DNA from 2 places in the Silvimonas sp. JCM 19000 genome. Region 2 is predicted to be linked to the other one. Evidence: predicted binding sites of a transcription regulator. Region 2 holds the regulator's gene; the other holds the start of a gene.
What was found. The regulator FliA, encoded in region 2, starts transcription of late flagellar genes. The targets are predictions, from matches to a motif close to GCTAAAGNTNNNNNNNNNNCNGCCGATAAT.
Positions count from the first base shown of each region.

Region 1: a site for FliA is predicted at 3,615-3,644, ahead of flgM (flagellar biosynthesis anti-sigma factor FlgM). Genes of this name have one in related genera too.

Region 1 is NZ_BAAIHC010000016.1:68,704-78,372, reverse strand. Features, by position in the region: gene ACYQ1A_RS14690 (DegQ family serine endoprotease) at 1-460, shown strand, start outside; gene ACYQ1A_RS14685 (class I SAM-dependent methyltransferase) at 767-1,963, opposite strand; gene ACYQ1A_RS14680 (C40 family peptidase) at 2,179-2,727, shown strand; gene flgN (flagellar export chaperone FlgN) at 2,766-3,236, opposite strand; gene flgM (flagellar biosynthesis anti-sigma factor FlgM) at 3,248-3,550, opposite strand; gene fliW (flagellar assembly protein FliW) at 3,719-4,144, shown strand; gene ACYQ1A_RS14660 (acetyl-CoA carboxylase carboxyltransferase subunit alpha) at 4,342-5,310, shown strand; gene tilS (tRNA lysidine(34) synthetase TilS) at 5,279-6,664, shown strand; gene dapE (succinyl-diaminopimelate desuccinylase) at 6,672-7,817, opposite strand; gene ACYQ1A_RS14645 (ArsC family reductase) at 7,976-8,323, opposite strand; gene ACYQ1A_RS14640 (PilT/PilU family type 4a pilus ATPase) at 8,395-9,543, opposite strand; gene fadD (long-chain-fatty-acid--CoA ligase FadD) at 9,632-9,669, opposite strand, start outside.
Region 2 is NZ_BAAIHC010000009.1:45,354-55,022, forward strand. Features, by position in the region: gene ACYQ1A_RS10230 (DNA translocase FtsK) at 1-429, opposite strand, end outside; gene ACYQ1A_RS10235 (flagellar motor protein) at 634-1,374, opposite strand; gene ACYQ1A_RS10240 (RNA polymerase sigma factor FliA) at 1,420-2,211, opposite strand; gene rsgA (ribosome small subunit-dependent GTPase A) at 2,307-3,194, opposite strand; gene ACYQ1A_RS10250 (4a-hydroxytetrahydrobiopterin dehydratase) at 3,231-3,548, opposite strand; gene ACYQ1A_RS10255 (M48 family metallopeptidase) at 3,573-4,820, opposite strand; gene ACYQ1A_RS10260 (hypothetical protein) at 4,934-5,407, opposite strand; gene orn (oligoribonuclease) at 5,683-6,252, shown strand; gene ACYQ1A_RS10270 (CinA family protein) at 6,313-6,834, shown strand; gene ACYQ1A_RS10275 (MFS transporter) at 6,831-7,406, shown strand; gene hslO (Hsp33 family molecular chaperone HslO) at 7,427-8,296, shown strand; gene ACYQ1A_RS10285 (ABC transporter substrate-binding protein) at 9,259-9,669, shown strand, end outside.

The DNA of each region.
Region 1 (9,669 bases), on a different contig from region 2:
GGGCGACATTATTCTGAAGCTGAATGATCAAGCCATCATCAGCTCCAGCGACCTGCCGCCGCGCATTGCCAATATCACGCCGGGCACCAATGCCAAGCTGGAAATCTGGCGCGATGGCAAAACCCAGACGCTGACGGCAAAGATCTCGGAAGCCAAGGGCGCCAAGGTGGCGGCGGAAGACAAGACACCGGACCATGGCCGTCTGGGCCTGGCCGTGCGGCCCTTGTCCAAAGATGAACAGCAAGAATCCGGCATTGCATCCGGTCTGGTGGTGGAGCAGGCCAGTGGCCCGGCCGCTGCCGCCGGGATAGAGCCGGGTGATGTCGTGCTGGCGATTAATGGCACGCCGGTGACTTCGGCGGATCAGTTGAAAGCGTTTATGGCGAAAGCTGGCGACCACGTGGCCCTGCTGGTACAACGTGGCGACGCCAAGATTTTCGTGCCGATCAACCTCGGTTGATCAAAACGCCGTGGCGCTGCTTTCTCCAGCGCCGCAGCGGGTAAGTGGTAAGTGGAAATTTGCAGTAGCTCTCCTTGCGTAATTCGAATGGCTAAATGGCAGGGGCGGATCGAAAGATCCGCCCCCTTTTTTTTGCCTAAGCGATCGCCTGAAAAACCGCTGCGCATAGGGTGGGACTCGGCGTCCCCGTCTTGACCCACCAACCAGTGTGGCTGGACAGGATTACGGTTCCCGGCTTTGGCTTTGGCTTTGGGCGGTGGGTCATGACCCACCCTATGCGACGCGTGACATGCGCGTCGTCGGTCGCTACGGGTGCCGGTACATATAATCGCGTGTCAGCGGCAGTTTGTTCATCTCCGGGCCGCCGCTCTTGGTGGCCAGAATCTGGTGCAGTGCAATCCAGTCCTGCCTGAAGCCATAGGCGCAACCCGCCAGATAAATACGCCAGATGCGATAGCGTTGCTCACCGGCCAAAGCCAGTACGCGTTCTTTGGCGGCGTCAAAGCGTTCGGCCCAGTGTTCTAGCGTCAAGGCGTAGTGGCGGCGCAGGTTTTCCACGTCGAGCACTTCCAGTCCAGCGCTGGCCATTTCCCGTAATGCCAGGCTGATATGGGGCAACTCGCCATTGGGAAACACATAGCGATCAATAAAGTCGCCGCCACCAAACGGGGTGCTTTTTGAATCCGGGTCGGTGCTGGTAATGCCGTGGTTCATGGCCACGCCACCGTCGGCCAGCAATTTGTTCACTTGCTTGAAATAGGTCTGCAGGTTCTTCAGCCCCACGTGCTCAAACATGCCGACACTGGTGATGCGGTCAAACGTGCCGGTCACATCGCGGTAATCCTGAATGCGCACTTCGCACACATCGCTCAGGCCTTCGCGCTCGATGCGCGCCCTGGCATAGTCGTATTGATTCTGCGAAAGCGTCACACCCAGTGCCTTCACCCCGTATTTGCGGGCCGCCCGTATGATCAAAGCGCCCCAGCCGCAGCCTATGTCCAACAGCGTCTGGCCCGGCCGCAGATTGAGCTTGGCCAGAATGTGGTCCAGCTTCTGTTCTTGCGCGGCGTCCAGCGTGTCGTCGGCGGTTTTGAAATAGGCGCAGGAATAGATCATTTCCTTGTCCAGCCACTGCGCATAAAACTCGTTGGAAACGTCGTAGTGATAACTGATCGAATCTTTGTCGAGTTGCCGGGTATGGTCGGCCACGCGGGTGGACGGGCGCTCGGTGGAATTGTTGGCTTCGGCCAGCCGCGCTGCCACTGCCACCACATCCATTACATGCCCGCTCACATCGATATCACCCTCCACATAAGCTTTGCCGAGGTTATCGAGCGTGGGGTGGATGATGTGCCGCAGGCTGCCCAGGCTGTTGGCGGTGATGGTGACGCGGGGTTCAGCGGCCAGATCGAAGTGGCTGCCATTCCATAGTTGCAATCGCAAGGGAATTGCATGGCTGCGCATGCGGTTTACGAACTCATCAAACAAAGGGTTCCAGGACATAGGTGGCCTCTTGTGCAAGTGAAGCAACGCGATGTGGCGCGGTCTGGGCCGCGTCGTGGACTACGATAAGACTTTGTTTCTGAAAAATCCAGTAAGCGGTTAATGCTTTGACAGTTGCATATGTAACGACATGTTTGTATGGCCTGGGTGCCACGCGGCAAAGTGGCGCGCTACAATGCTTTGCGCCACCACCGGCCGATCACCCAAAGACGTTCATGACCCGTACCGCTGCGCCCGCCTGGCTTTATCTATCGCCCTTGCTGCTGGTACTGGCCGCTTGCGGCAGCGCCCCGCGCAAGAACACCACCGCTAGCGCACCGCCACCCAAACCGATAGACCGCACGACCAGTACCATCACCGTCAATTCGGATGATCGTCGTGAAGTGGTGTTATATGCGCTGAGTCTGCTCGACGTGAACTATCAATTTGGCGGGGCCAACCCTGAGGCCGGGATGGATTGCAGCGGGCTGGTGTATTTCATCTACAAGAATGCGCTGGGCATCAATCTGCCGCACAACGCGGCCGAGATGGCGCGGCTGTCGAAGCCGGTCGAAACGCGGGATCTGGAAGCGGGCGATCTGGTGTTCTTTAACACGCTGAACAAACCGCACTCGCATGTGGGCATCTACATTGGCGATGGCAAATTTGTGCACGCACCGTCGAGCAAGAGCCATATCAAAGTGGAGTCGCTCAAATCGCCGTGGTTTGCCGCGCGTTTTGAGGGCGGCCGGACCTTGATCGCAGGGCGTCAGGGCCAGGGCTAGAGAGGGTCAAACGGGGAAGGCCAGCGCAACGCGGCGGCTCAGGCCTTGTCGCGGCGGATGGTGCCGGCACCGCTGTGCATGCGGCCGCGTTCTGAATAAACCTGGATATCGTCCTGACGTTCGCTGGCGATATCGTGCAGAAAGCCATCGATCAAATGGCGGCGGGTATCGATCAGCGCGCCGTTGCTGCGATTGATCGCAGCGGCCTGGCGCGCATATTCCCGCAAGGTGTCCCAGGCATCCAGCGCGTCGGCGGCATGGGCTTGCAGCCAGGCACGCACGGCGGCTTCGCTGCCTTCCACACCATTGGCGGCCAGAAACGCCTGCAGCGTGCGCGCCGACGCATCGGCCAGGGCGGCGGCTTGTTGTTTCTCGGGCAACAGGGCGCTTAAACCATCGATGCGATTCTGCACCAGCAAATCCTGTTCGCCGCGCAACACCTCAAGTAAACGCGCCAGCGTAGTGCTGGCGTGGATGATCAAAGGCAGAATGCTTTCGAGTGGGGTCACCGCGTGGGGCCTTATTGGCTAAGCAGTTGTTTAACGCTGTCGATCAGCTTGTCGGCGATGGCATCGCTGCGCACGGTGAACTTGCCATCGGCAATGGCCTGGCGCAGTTGTGCCACGCGGTCGCTATCAAACACGCTGGTGTCATTGGCTTGATCAACCTGGCCCAGCTGAGCTGCGGCAGGATTGATCGTCACGCTGTCATCCCGCGCGCTGCTGACTTCGCCCGCGTCGGTTTGAGTAGCCGGGGTGGCGGTGCGATCAGTCGAACGCGTCGGGGTCTGCAGTGAGACTTTTCCGGTCTGGTCGATTTTCATGATATACCTTTCAAACTCCGCGCCACTGCGGGGCAGCGGGCGGAACAATTGCACTATTATGCCAACTATCGGCAGCTTGCACAGAAACTTTAGCGATCAGCAGCTTATGCCGTTTTATGAACGGTAACGCAGGCCTTGCAGCCTGTTTGTCATCAGTCAGGAGACCTCATGACGCATCTGAATACCCGGTTTGGCGAAGTCGATATTGACCCGTCCAACGAGCTGACCTTTCCGCTGGGCCTGCCCGGTTTTGAGACCTTTACCCGCTTTGTGCTGCTGCATGAAGACAAGCCCAATCCCACCGTGCGCTGGCTGCAATCGCTGGATGACACCAGCGTGGCGTTGAGCGTGGTGCCCGCGTCAGACCTGGGGTTGGATTATGAGATTGTGTTGTCGGACGAAGAAGTCGCTCTGTTGCAACTGGAGCGCCAGGAAGACGTGCAACTGTTATTGATCCTGTCGCGCCGTAACACCCATAACGGGCTGGACGGGCAGATTGCCGCCAATACCTTTGCGCCCGTTATTCTTAATGTGGCCGCCAAGCGTGGCTTCCAGAAAACCGGTCTGCGCGCGGATATCGTTTTCCGCAACTGATAGACCGCCTATCCGGTTGTAAGCCGCCGGGCGTAGTCGCTTGGGGCAGGGCAAACCTTGCTGTATAGTTGCGACATTTTTTCGTCCGGCATTTGACCGCAAGCCGGCACAGCGCGCCGCAAACCCTTGGTTTGTAGCGGTGTACGACGAATCGGAAGACCCAACCCCTGGCGGCTTCTCGGGGAACAAAGAGCAGCATGAAGACCACTTTTCTGGATTTTGAACAACCTATCGCCGAACTCGAAAACAAGATCGAGGAACTGCGCTTTGTGCAGGATGACTCGGCGGTAGACATCTCGGTAGAAATCGGCCACCTGGAAAAAAAGAGCCAGGAGCTGACCAAAAGCATCTACGGCAAGATCACGCCGCAACAGATCGCCCAGGTGGCGCGCCATCCGCAGCGCCCCTACACCCTTGATTACGTCAAGGGGCTGTTCACCGGCTTTGAAGAACTGCATGGCGATCGTGCCTATGCCGATGATGCTGCCATCGTGGGCGGCCTCGCGCGCTTTAATGGTCAGAGCGTCGTGGTGATAGGCCATCAAAAGGGCCGTGATACCAAAGATCGCCAATACCGCAACTTTGGCATGCCGCGTCCGGAAGGCTATCGCAAGGCATTGCGCCTGATGAAGCTGGCCGAGCGCTTTAATCTGCCGGTACTGACCTTTGTCGATACGCCCGGTGCTTATCCCGGTATTGGCGCAGAAGAACGCGGTCAGTCCGAGGCCATCGGCCGTAACCTGTTCGAACTGGCGCAATTGCGCGTGCCCGTGATCACCACGGTGATCGGCGAGGGCGGTTCGGGCGGTGCGCTGGCGATCGCGGTGGGCGATGCGGTGCTGATGCTGCAATACGCCACCTATTCGGTGATTTCACCAGAAGGCTGCGCCTCGATTTTGTGGAAAACGGCCGAGAAAGCGCCGGAAGCCGCCGAAGCGATGGGCATTACTTCTGCCCGCCTGAAGACCCTCGGCCTGATCGACAAGATCGTGACCGAACCGGTTGGCGGCGCGCATCGTAATCCGCAGCAAATGATGGTGAGCCTGAAGAAAGCGCTGGCGGATGCACTGAAGCCGCTGCAGGACAAAACCATTGACCAGTTGCTGGAAGCGCGCTACGAGCGCCTGATGGCTTATGGCAAGTTCAAGGAAGTCGACGTCGCCTGAGCGTGATGTCTCGGCGCAGTTGCTGCAGCTGGTAACGCAGCGACTGGCGCCCCTGCTCCACAGCAACACCACCGTGTGCGTCGGCCTGTCTGGCGGCGTCGATTCGGTGGTGTTGTTGCATCTGCTCGCCCGTTACGCGCAAACGAGGGCGCACACCGCTTCCTTCCCGTTACGTGCAGTGCATGTGCATCACGGCTTGTCGCCGCATGCGGATGCGTGGGCGCAATTTGCGCTCGATTACGCCCGGCGCCTGGGCGTGCCGTGCACGGTGGAGCGCGTTACGCTCAGCCAGCGCGGTGAGTTGGGTGTTGAAGGCGCAGCGCGCAATGCGCGTTATGCCGCCTTTTTGCGCCAGCCCGCCCAGCTGTTTGCCGTGGGTCATCATCGCGATGATCAGGCCGAAACCGTGCTGCTGAGCTTGCTGCGCGGCAGCGGCGTCAACGGTCTGGCCGCGATGCCGTATGCGCGCGCGCTCGGCGCGGCCACGCTGGTGCGCCCCTTGCTCGATACGCCCCGTGCTCGCTTGCTGGATTACGCCCGCCAGCACGCGCTGCAATGGGTCGAAGACGAAAGCAATCTATCCACCGATTACGAACGCAATGCCTTGCGTCACGACATCATGCCGGGCCTGCGTGCGCAGTTTGGCGACGTCGACACAGCCCTGGCGCGCAGCGCACGCCATTTTGGCGAAGCCAGTCATTTGCTGGATGAACTGGCGGCCGAGGATCTGGCGCGCTGTCTGCAGGGCGCTGCCTTTGAGCTGGCCACAGCGCTCAGTCCATTGCGGCTGCGCCATGCCTTGCGCTATTGGCTGGCGCAATCGGGCCTGGTGCTGGATACCCGGGCCTTCGATGAGTTATGGCGTGTGATGAGCGCTGCCGCTGGCGATACGCAGCCGACACTGGTTTGGCGGCAGCAGGCGGTGCGGCGTTATCGCACGCGGCTGTGGATTACGCCGGCGCAGGTCCAGGCCGGGCCAAATGTGGCGCTGCAAGGCATCGCAGCGCAAAGCGTGCCGTTCTGGCACGGCAGCATCTGCTGGCAGCAGCAGGCACTCGGGCACGGTATTGCTTTGCACTGGCTGGAGCAGGGGTATGAATTACGCGCCTGGCAGGGCAGTGCCCGCCTGCGTTTGCGCGCGGACGGTCCGGCGCAGCAACTGAAGAATCTGGCGCAGGCGCAAGGCATGCCGCCGTGGGTACGGCTGGGCACCCCCGCCCTCTATATCGAGGATCAACTGGCTGCCTTTACCGGGCTGGGCGTTGATCAGCGCTATCGCGCGGCCGCCGATGAGGCGGGCTGGCTGCCGTTATGGCGCCATAACCCGCCGTCCGATCCGGGCCGCGCAAGCTGATGCCGCGTCAGGCAATCAGCTTTTCCAGCGCGCGGCGATACACGCCCGACAACAGCGGCAGATGATCCACCGCCACACATTCATTCAGCTTGTGGATGGTGGCGTTGAGCGGCCCGAATTCGATCACCTGAGCACAATGTTTGGCGATAAAGCGCCCATCAGACGTACCGCCCGTGGTCGACAATACCGGGCGGACGCCGGTTTCTTCTTCGATGGCGGCCTGCATCGCATCCACCAGATCGCCAGTCCCGGTCAGATACGGCTCGCCGGACAAGGACCAATCCAGATCATATTCAACGCCATGCCGCTTCAGGATGTCCTCCAGCTTTTGCTTCAGCGTATCGGCGGTGTTCTCGGTGGAGAAGCGGAAGTTGAACAGTACTTCCACCGTGCCGGGAATCACGTTGGTGGCGCCAGTGCCGCTGTGCATGTTGGACACTTGCCAGGTGGTCGGCGGAAAGTATTCGTTACCGTGATCCCATTCGGTTTCAGTCAGCTCGGCCAGCGCGGGCGCCAGCACGTGGATGGGATTGCGCGCCAGATGCGGATAGGCGATATGGCCTTGCACGCCATGTACGGTCAGATGGCCAGACAAGGAGCCACGGCGGCCATTCTTGATCATGTCGCCGAATTGCTCCGAGCTGGTCGGCTCGCCCACGATGCAGTAATCCAGCGCTTCGCCGCGTGCCGCCAAGGCTTCAACCACTTTGACCGTGCCGTCTTTGGCCGGGCCTTCTTCGTCTGACGTAATCAGAAACGCAATCGAACCCTTGTGCTGGGGATGATCAGCCACAAACGCTTCGGTGGCGGTGATGAACGCGGCCAGCGAGGCCTTCATATCGGCCGCGCCACGGCCAAACAGGTGGCCATCACGAATGGCGGGCGCAAACGGATCGGAATGCCAGCGCTCCAATGGGCCGGTTGGCACCACGTCGGTATGGCCCGCAAACACCAGCACCGGGCCGGACGTGCCGCGGCGCGCCCACAAATTATCGACGTCGCCAAAACGCATGGGCTCGATATGGAAACCCAGCTTGCTCAGGCGATCCGCCATCATGGTCTGGCAATTGGCATCGTCCGGCGTCACGGATGCCTGGCGCATCAGTTGCTGGGTGAGTTCGAGTGTCGGGTCGGCGGCGGTGGGGGCGGGCATGGTGGTTTCCTGCGGGTGTCGATATAGGGTGGGCCTGGGCCCACCATTCAAAGGCGTTGGCTAAGTGCGGCGCATCTACGCGGTATAACTCGCGTTATTGCAATTGCTTGATGGCTTTGATGCTGGGTCTGGACGGGGACGCCAGAATCCAACCCAAGTCAATTTGCGAAGAGCGCCTGATATTGCTCGGGTTTGAAGCCCACGCTGATCTTGCCGTCGCGATCGAGCACCGGGCGCTTGATCACCGACGGGTTGGCCTGCATCACGGCGATGGCGCTGGCGGCATCGGTCACGCCGGCTTTGGTGGCATCGTCCAGCTTGCGCCAGGTGGTGCCCTGGCGATTGAGCAACGGCTCCCAGCCGATGGCGTTGACCCAGCTTTGCAATAGCACGGTATCGATGCCTTGTTTCTTGAAATCATGCCAGTCGTAGTGCTGGCCTTGCTCGGTCAGCCAGGTGCGCGCCTTTTTGACGGTGTCGCAATTGGGGATGCCGTACAGCTTCATGGTGATGTTCTCTTCATATAAGCAAAAGGGCCGCAAAGGCGGCCCGGTTTCTGGCGCTGTCGCAGCGTGGATCAGTGCAGCGAAATATCAAAATCCAGATTGTCGGCGGCCGGCGCGCTGGCCGTGCGCGTGGGCGCGGCGGCGGGTTGCGCTTGTTCCTGCTCTTCGACGCTTTGCGCGTTGTTCACCATCCACGACAGGTTGGTGGCGGAATCGGCATTGCGCAAGGCTTCGTCCAGTTCGACTTCGCCCGAACGATACAGGCGGTACAGCGCTTGTTCAAAGGTTTGTGAGCCTTCGGACAGCGTTTGTTCCATCGCATCCTTGATGTCCGACAAGGCGCCGGTGCGAATCAGCTCGGCCACGCGCGGCGTGTTCAGCATGATCTCGACTGCTGGCACCAGTTTGCCGGCCTTGTTGCGCACCAGTCGTTGCGAAACAATGGCGCGCAGGGCGGTGGACATGTCGTACAACAGGCTTTCGCGTGCTTCTTGCGGAAAGAAGTTCACGATGCGCGAGAGCGAATGATAACTGTTGTTGGCGTGCAGAGTAGTAATACAAAGGTGGCCGGCTTGCGCGTACTGGATGGCGTAGGTCATGGTTTCGCGGTCACGCACTTCGCCGATCATCAATACATCCGGTGCCTCACGCATGGCGTTCTTCAGTGCGTCGCCATAGCTATGCGTATCGACACCGACTTCGCGCTGATTGACCAGGCTCTTTTTGTGTGTGTACAAAAACTCGATCGGGTCTTCCAGCGTCAGGATGTGGCCGGGATGGTTTTCGTTGCGATGGTCCAGCATGGCCGACACGGTGGACGATTTGCCACTGCCGGTGGCGCCCACCACCAGAATGATGCCGCGCTTTTCCATCACCAGATCTTTCAGCAGCGTGGGCACGCGCAACTCTTCGAGCGTGGCAGCCTTTTGCTTGATAAAGCGCGCCACCATGGCGACATGGCCGCGGCTTTTAAAGACGTTGATCCGCAGATTGCCCAGACCTTCCAGCGCCATGCCGAAGTTAAGCTCAAGGTCTTCTTCAAAGCGCGCGATGCGCTGCGGGGTCAGAATCTGATAAATAAGTTGCTTGACGTGATCCGGGCCCAGCACCTGGTTGTTGACCGGGTAGCACACGCCCTGGATCTTGATGGTGATGGGGGAGTTGGCGGACAGAAACAGATCAGAAGCCTGGCGCTCGGCCATCAGCTTGAAAAAAGGCATCAGATTCACGGCATTGATCTCCCGCTGAAGGTGTGAGCCCATTCAGCGCTAAACAGGGCTGCAACCGGTGCGGCTGCAGCCCCGGCCGTTATTGATGATCGCGCAATTCGCGGCGCAGTATCTTGC
Region 2 (9,669 bases):
GCTGCAACTGGCCACAATCATCAGCATGAAACCGATGCAGGCCAGCAGTACCACCGGGCGCGAAGATTCATTGATGCGATCGATGCGGCGATAGCCCCACCAGATTGCGGCAAACAGAAACGTCACCCACCACCAGGCCGAGAAGCCGAACACCGACAGAAAAATATCAGACAGCCACGCGCCGACCACGCCGCCACGGTTATGGACGTCGGCATGCGTGGCACTGTGTGACCAGCCCGGATCTTCTGGCGCCCAGGTGACGAGGGCCAGCACCAGATACAGCACGGCCGCCACCAGCAACAGCCACCATGATTCTCGCAACAGATTGGCCAGTTGCGGCGGTAGCGCCGCCTTGACCGAGGCGTTGGCGACGTTTTTCTTGCGGAATAAAGCCATGTTCTTTTGAGTGGATGCTTGCGGACGGTTCATCGACGGCTCTGGCGCGGGCGACCGGGCGCGTCAAGTCGCTGATTAAAAGTGAGAGATTGCCACAGCAGCGCCTGCGCCGCATCCACGGACGTCGGTGCGTTCACAGCGGCGTGGCCGATTGCGCCAGCCGAATGCGCCAGTGGCGCTGGCGCACAACGCAAAACGCGCCAGAACGGCGCGCGTGGACAAGCGGGTTGGCGTGGCTCAGGTCAAAAACCCCGCCAGTTTGTTTTCCATGATGCGCGGGTTCTCGCCATTGGCAATGGTGACGATGCCTTCCATCATCATTTCGCGCCGACGCACTTCGGTGTCGATGTGCTGGCGCAACTTGCTGTAAATCGGCAAAAAAATCAGGTTGGCCGAGCCGACGCCATAAATGGTTGCCACAAATGCCACCGCAATGCCCGCGCCCAGCTTGCCGGGGTCGGTCAGGTTTTCCATGACGTGGATCAGCCCGAGCACCGCGCCCAGAATGCCGATGGTGGGCGCATAGCCGCCGGCGGATTCCCAGATACGCGCGGCCGCTTTGGCGCGCAGTTCCCACGCATCGATATCGAGTTCAAGCGCTTTGCGGATCATGTCGGGTTCCGCGCCATCCACCAGCAACTGGATGCCGCGTTTGACATAAGCGTCTTTCTCCGCCTGCGCATATTGCTCCAGCCCCAGCAGACCGCCGCGGCGCGCTTGCTGGCTCCAGCCCATCAGTGTGGTAAGAATGCGACGAAAGTCGTGTTGCGGCGGCATGAACACCCACTTCAGCATGCGCACGCCCGCCAGAAAGTCCGGCAGCCGGCTTTGCAGCATGACGGCGCCGATGGTGCCGCCAATCACGATCAGAAAGGCGGTGAATTGCAGCAGCGAGGCAATATGCCCGCCCTCGAGCCATTGCCCCAGCACGATGGCCGAGATGCCCAGCACTAATCCGATTACGCTTGTTTTGTCCATTGAGTCAGCGGGTTGATGTTGTTCTAGAGGGCAGGCTGGTCAGGTTCAGCGATGCAGCCAGTCTTGCACCCGACTGCGCAAACGCGCCACGGCCTGACTATGCAACTGCGAAACACGGGACTCAGTGACGCCCAGTACGGCGCCGATTTCTTTGAGGTTCAGCTCCTCATCGTAGTACAAGGCCATGACCAGTTGCTCGCGCTCGGGCAACAAGCCTATGCCTTCAATCAACAGTTTTTTAAAACCGCTGTCTTCCAGTTGCGCCAGCGGGTTGGCGTGATGGTCGGCGGTAAACTGGTCCAGCTGGTCGTTTTCGTCTTCGTCTTCAAAGTCTTCGTAATACACCAGCTGGTGACCACGGGCGTCGGCCAGCATGGTCTGGTATTCGTCCAGCGGCATGCTCATCGAGGTGGCGACTTCGGCCTCGTGTGGCGCGCGGCCGAGTTTGTGTTCAAGGGCGTGGATGGCTTTTTCGATATCGCGCATGTTCTTGCGCGTCTGGCGCGGCGCCCAGTCGGCACTGCGCAGCTCGTCCAGCATGGCGCCGCGTATGCGTTGGGTGGCAAAGGTTTCGAATTGCACGCCGGCGTTGGGATCAAAATTGCGCGCGGCTTCCATCAGGCCGATCAGGCCCACCTGGATCAGATCTTCGACTTCAACGCTGGCAGGCAGCCGTGACACCAGGTGGTAAGCGATGCGCTTGACCAGCGGGGCATGCCGGGCGACGCGGTCGTCGTCGCTCGATGCCTGGGTCTGACGATAAAGATGCAATGCGCGTTGTGCAGGCATACCAGGATTACGGGTCTCTGTGCGATCAATCAAGGGCGGCAGGGTCATGGCGCCAACCTGCCCCTCACGGCGCGCGCCGAGCCACTGTGCGCAACGTGTTCAAGACCAGAATAGTACAGTGGCATGCGATGGTCCGTCGCCTCTTAATAAGTATCGATCTGGGCCAGTTCGTCTTGCAGGCGATGCAGCAATTGCAGCCGCGACGCAGGCACCTTGCCCGTCTCGACCGCAGCCTTGAGCGCGCAGGACGGCTCCTGGCGATGGCGGCAGTTATGAAACCGGCATTGGCCTTGCAGGGGGCGGAAATCCGGCATCAAACCCGGCAATTGTTCTTCTTTGACGTGGGCCAGGCCAAATGACTGCAGGCCGGGCGAATCGATCAGCGCCGTGCCTGCCACCTGATCATCCAGATGGTAGAAAGTGGCATGGGTGGTGGTGTGCTTGCCCGAATCGAGCGCTTCCGAAATATCGTTGACGCGCGCATTGGCCTCGGGCACCAGTGCATTCAGCAGCGTGGATTTACCCATGCCCGATTGCCCCACCAGCACCGAGATATGCCCTTGCAAGCGTTCGCGCAGCGGTGCCACATCCGCCTTGGCGGACAGCGCCAACAGCGGGTAACCCAAGGCTTCGTAATAGCGCAGCGCTTCGCGCGCAGCGGCGGCCTGGGGTAGATCACATTTGTTCAGCACGATCAGCGGTTCGATGTCTTCGGCCTCGGCGGCAATCAGCGCGCGCCCGATCAGCTCATCCAGATAGCTGGGCACTGGCGCCACCACAATCGCAATCTGCGTGACATTGGCGGCGATGATCTTGGAGCGCCATTGGTCCGAGCGGTACAGCAAGGTTTTGCGCGGCAGGGCTTTTTCGATGACGGCCTGCTCGGCGTTCAGTGGCTTGATCTGCACCAGATCGCCGCAAGCAAAATCAGATTTCTTGCCGCGGGCGCTGGCGTTCAGGCGGCTGCGGTCGGGCAGTTCGACCATATAACTACGGCCGTGGCTGGCAACGATACGGGCGGTCTGGCTCATCGGGCCTGGCCTGGGCGGAGGGGGGAGGGCATGGTTTTAATCAAACAGGGCATCAACTCGGGCTGCACAAATAAAATCGTTACGGGTAAGGCCACCAGCCGAATGCGTCGACCACACCAGCGCACAGTGGTTGTAGCTGACGCTCATGTCGGGATGGTGATCTTCGGTATCGGCAATAAAGGCGACGGCATTTACGAATGCCATCGTCTGGTAAAAATTCTTGAAATCCCAGCTTTTTTGCAGACTGGCTTCAACCTGCTTCCAGCCGTGTAATTGCTCGATCAGGGCGGCCGCTGCGGTCGTATCCAGTTTCAAGGCATCGTTCTGGCAGTGCTCTTTACTGAGGGCAGACATGGGCGGCTCCTGTTTATGCGGGGATCAAGCCTGCTGTTTGAGCGCGGCAACGCGCAAGCTGGCAGGGGGATGGCTATCGTAATACACGCTGTGCAAAGGGTCGGGCGTCAGCGTCGATGCGTTGTCGCGATACAGCTTGACCAGTGCGCGGATCAGATCGGTGGCAGAGGCTTGCTGGGCAGCAAAGGCATCGGCTTCATATTCGTGTTTGCGCGACATATACGAACCCAGCGGTGCAAACAAAAAGGTGAACACCGGCAGCACCATAAAGAATAGCGTCAATGCGGTGGCGGTATTGGCCGTCTGTACCCCCAGGCCTTGATAGAACCATGCGGCGGGCAATAACTGGCCCAGTACAAACAACAGCACGGCCATCAAGCCAAACGACCAGATGCGTGATTTGACGATGTGGTTGCGCTTGAAATGCCCCAGTTCGTGCGCCAGCACGGCTTCGATTTCATCACCATCCAGGCGCTGGATCAGCGTATCGAAAAACACGATGCGCTTGTTGTTGCCCATGCCGGTGAAATACGCGTTGCCATGGCTGGAGCGTTTGGAGCCATCCATGGTGAAAATCCCGTTCGAGACAAAGCCGCAACGTTGCAACAAGGCTTCGATGCGCTGGCGCAGGCTTTCGTCCGCCAGCGGTTCAAACTTGTTGAACAGCGGGGCAATCCAGGTCGGGAACACCCACATGATGAAAAACATGAACGCGACCGTGGCCACCCAGACATAAGCCCACCAATAGCTGCCCATGCGCCCCATCAGCCAGAGCACCAGCGCCACAAACGGCAGGCCGATCACGGCCATCAGCAGACTCTGGCGCACGGTGTCGCTGATAAACAGCTTTTTCGACATCTGATTAAAGCCAAAGCGCTCTTCAATGCTGAAGGTGCTGTGCCACGAAAACGGCAGGCCGATGATCAACTGGATCAGGCCCAGCAAGGCAATCATCGCCACGCCCGCCAGAATGCCGGGGCCAAACCAGCCTTCGGTCAGCCGCATCAACGCATCGATACCGCCGCCCAAGGTGAATGCCAACAACACCATGGCTTCGAACACGGTGTTGATCATGCCAAAACGGCTTTTCACCACGGTGTAATCGGCGGCGCGTTGATGCGAAGCCAGCGAGATATTGGCGGCAAACGCCTCCGGCACGGCATTGCGATGGCGGCGCACATGGTTGATCTGGCGCAGCGCTAACCACAATTGCAGCAGCACGCTGGCCACCAGCGCAAACACAAACAGGGCGGAAAACTGATGGGAAGTCATACGGGATATTCTGCAGCGGTCATTGCGGAGAAGTGCAGAGTATAGGGTAAAGCACCCGCGCCCGGCGTCAGCGCAAAGCTGGCCGGGCGGACGGGGTAGCGGGTCAGCAAGGCTTAATCGGCTCGGGCACGTGTAGCCAGCGCCACCACGGCAATGCCCGCGGCCACGATCAGCACATCTTCGATCAGGCCGCTTTGGGTCTGGCCGATATGTTCCATGGCCTTTTTGCGACCATCCAGCGTGGCATACGCCAGCGGCACCGCAGTGGCGACGGCGATGGCCGCGCCTTCTTTTTCCTGCCCTTTGGGGGCCAGCGCCGCACCCGCGATCCCGGCACTGGCAACCCGGGCCAGCAAGCCGAGGAACACCGTACGATCAGGCGCGGATTTCATTTTGTCGCCCGCCAGTTCGCCCGCGCCCATCGCCAACGCGCCGTATTTAAAAACCGGATGGTCCAGCAAAGCCAGTTTGCCCGGTGTGTTGCGCCCCAACAGGCGGGCGGCGGCAAGCGCGGCCATCGGCGTCATGGAGCGGGCGCTGGCAACAGCGCCGATCAGTGCGGAGGCGAGCAGACTGCGTATCTTCATAGTGATGAACTCCGTGGAGCGACGTGCCCGGGTTGCGGATCACGTCGGGTGGGCAGGGATAAGGGGTGGTGTGCTCGATGCTACGGCCGCGCCGCGCGCGGTCGCTAGCGGACGCCCACCGGTGCCGCTGTCGGATTTCGCGTAATTGAGCCGAGCCTGATTCTGGCGCGCGCCGCCGCGCCATGCCCGTCGCCGCGCCGCCGTCGCGCGCCAGCCCCCGTGGCATATAATGCGGAGCTGACAAACTTAATGCGTGTGCGCAGGAGCCTTATCAAATGGCGCAAGACCAGAATCACCTTATCTGGCTGGACATGGAAATGACCGGCCTCGACCCGCAAAATGACCGCATCATCGAACTGGCGCTGGTCATCACTGACGGGCATCTCAACGTGGTGGCCGAAAGCCCGGCCTGGGCCGTGCATCAGGATGACGCCGTGCTCGACGCCATGGACGACTGGAACAAAGGCACGCACGGCCGCTCCGGCCTGATCGACCGCGTTAAAGCCTCCACCCAGAGCGTGGACGATGTGCAGAAAGCCGCCATGGAATTTCTGGCCGAGTGGGTGCCGCAACGCGCTTCGCCCATGTGTGGCAACAGCATCTGTCAGGACCGCCGCTTTATGGCGCGCTGGATGCCCGAGCTTGAAACCTGGTTCCACTACCGCAATCTGGATGTCTCGACGCTGAAAGAGCTGTGCAAACGCTGGCAGCCCGAGATTCATCGCCAGTTTAAAAAGCAGGGCAAACATACTGCGCTGGCCGATATTCACGAGTCGATCGACGAACTCAAGTTTTATCGCGAACACTTTTTGCGCGTGCCTTCCGCCCCGCTTGAAGTAGATTGAATTCAACAGCAGCAACACGCAGTCCGGCCGGCAACGGCCGGTTTTTACATGAAGAGAACCATGTCTATCCCGAGCACTGCGCTGGCTGATGCCGATACGCTGACTTTGACGCTGGCCACTCAGGTGGGGCAGTTGCTGGCTGCGCGCGGCCATCAGGTGACCACGGCCGAATCGTGTACCGGCGGCTTGATTGCCGGCGCGATTACCGAAGTGGCTGGCTCCAGTACCTGGTTTGAGCGCGGGTTTGTTACCTACGCCAATCAGGCCAAGGTCGATATGTTGGCGGTGCCGCCTGAATTTTTGCAGACGCTGGGCGCGGTGAGTGAACCCGTGGTGGCGGCGATGGCGCAAGGCGCGGCCGAGGCGGCGCAGGCGCAATGGGCAGTGGCGGTGTCCGGCATCGCCGGGCCCGGGGGCGGGAGTGCCGAGAAACCGGTCGGCACCGTCTGGCTGGCATGGGCCTGCCCGCACGGCATCTTTACCGAGCGCCAGTTGTTTGGCGGCGACCGCAGTGCCATCCGTACCCAGACCGTGCAGCGCGCGCTGCAACGGCTGATTGAATTGATCAAGGAAACTGCATGACCACGGTGGTGGTAGTACGCAAAAAAAACGAGATTGCCATCGCGGCCGACAGCCAGTCGACCTTTGGCGATACGCGCCTGGCGGCCAGCATGGATGCGCGCTGGGACAAGATTTTTGAATCGCATGGCGGTTATTTTTCGATTTCGGGCAGTGCAGCGCATGACCTGGTGTTGCAGGCCGCGCTCAAGAAAAACCCCAAACTGGGCTTTGGCAGCCGTCCGGCCATCTTTGAGAGCTTTCGCAAGTTGCATCCCAAGCTCAAAGAAGAATTTTTCATGAAGCCGGATGAAGAAGAAGACGACCCGTATGAATCCAGCCAGATCACCGCTTTGCTGGCCAATCCCAACGGGATTTTTGGCGTCTACAGTCTGCGCGAAGTCTATGAATACGAACGTTTCTGGGCCATCGGCAGTGGCGCCGATTATGCCCTCGGCGCGATGCAGGCCGTATACGACAATCCGAAACTGAGCGCGGCAGATATCGCCCGCGCCGGCGTGGAAGCCGGTTGCGTGTTTGACATCAATTCGTCACTGCCCATGACGCTTTACACCACCAGCGCCGCCAAGCGCTGACGCAACGCAGGATCAGACCCATGCAAGATATTCTTGAACGCTTTGTATTTGACGATGCCCCGGTGCGCGGCGAACTGGTGCAACTGCACGACACCCTGCACGAAGTGCTCGACCGCCATGCTTATCCGCCGGTGCTGCAAAAGGTGATAGGCGAGCTGATGGCAGCGGCATCCTTGCTGTCGGCCACGCTCAAGTTTGAAGGCACCTTGATCATGCAGTTGCATGGCAGCGGCCCGGTCAAACTGATCGTGGTGGAGTGCACCAGCGAAATGACCATGCGCGCCACCGCTCGTTGGGATGGCGAAGTGCCGGAAGGCACGCTGGCCGATCTGCTGGGCGAGGGCAAGTTTGTGATGACGCTGGACCCGGATGAAGGCGAGCCGTATCAGGGCATCGTGGCGTATCAGCCGGGCCAGACGGTGGCCGAGATCATCGAGCACTACATGCGTAATTCGGAGCAGCTGGAAACGCGCATCTGGTTGGCCAGCCAGAACAGTGGCGCGGCCGGTCTGCTGGTGCAGAAGATGCCGGCGGGCAAGGGCGATGCCGATGCCTGGGACCGGATCCAGAAATTGTCCGAGACCATTACGCGTGAAGAATTGCTGGGCCTGGCCCCGCGCGATGTGTTGTACCGGCTGTTCAACCAGGAACTGGTGCGCGTGTTTGACCCGCAGACGCCGCGCTTTGCCTGCACGTGTTCGCGTGAACGCGTGGGTGGCATGTTGAAGATGGTTGGTCATGAAGAGGTTGAGGGCGTGATCGAGGAGCGCGGCAAGGTGGAAGTGACTTGCGAGTTCTGCGGCAAGGAATATGGCTTTGATGCGGTGGATGTGGCGCAGTTGTTTGCGGGTGGGGCGACGACGATTGCGCCGGGGAATCAGGTGCATTGATTGGCCTGCGGCGCGTGGGTTGGGGGGGGCGCCTTGGATGGGGTAACCCTTTAACCGCTTGAGCCTGCGGCGCATGTTTTGATACCCGGGGGTGCCCGGGAGCACCTTACTTTTCTTTGCTTCGCCAAAGAAAAGTAAGCAAAAGAAAGGCGACCCCACTCGCGAATCCTTCGCTCGCCAGGGGGCCCGGTAGGTCAAAAACCGCAACGGACCGTCTTGCACTTCTATGGCTCAGCTGCCGCTCCGCGGACGCGACGCTCAGTCGGAGCCCGATAGGGCTGGTCTCCTACCTTCGCGCGCATAGGGTGGGTCTAGACCCACCATCCAAAGCCATCCGCTACGCCACCGCGATCTGCATACCCTGCGCGATCGATAGCCTTGGTTTGCTGACTTGGTTTTCAGCGGGTGGGTTGGTCCGGCTTTGCCGGACCTGAAACCTTTACCGCTTAGCCTGCGGCGCATTTTTGATACCCGGGGGTGCCCGGGAGCACGTCACTTTCTCCTACAGCCGAGAAAGTAACCAAAGAGGCCGCCCCTTAGCTCCCGCAATGCGGGGGGTAGGTCAAAAGCCTCAAGCAAATCCTTTGGGTTGCATAGCTGCCGCTCCGCGGACGCGACGCTCAGTCGGAGCCCGGTAAAGCTGGTCTCCTACCTTCGCGCGCTCAGGAAATGGCTTGGCATAGCCACGATTGCTGGCCTCGTTGCTGCGCAACATCGGGTGGGCGTGGATGCTGGGCCGTGACAATGAACAGCGGCATCGTGTTTCGCGGTCTCATAGGGTGGGTCTAGACGGGGACGCCCAGTCCCACCCCCCAAAGCCATCAAGCAGAACGCCCCTGCGCCTTTCACCCGCGCCATCCCACTTTTTCGTACGCTCCTGAAACTATCCGGCTCAATCCCGGCATTGTCTTTTCCGTCCCGGCTTCTAAGGTAATTACATCCGCACCTCGAGAAGCCAAAAAATGAAAACACCGTTCCACTGTCTCTGCCTCACGCTGGCGCTGGTCGCCGCGCATGCCTGTGCCGACGATGACACCATCCGTCTCGGCAATCTCAAATTCGCGCATTACGGTGCGATTTCTTATCTGAAAGAGCTGGCGCCCAAGTGTGGCATCAAGGTAGAGGAGCGCATGTTTGCCAAGGGCCTCGATATCATGCCGGCCATTACCGCGGGTGAGATCGATGTGGCCGCCAGCGCGGCCGATGCGGCGATTGCCGGGCGCGCCAGTGGGGTGCCGATTTATGCGGTGGCGGGGTTTGCCAAGGGTGGGGCGCGGATTGTGGCGGCGCAGGGTAGCAATATCAAAAAGATGGCCGACTTCAAAGGCAAGAAGGTGGGCGTGGCGCGCGGTGGGGCGCAGGAATTGTTGCTG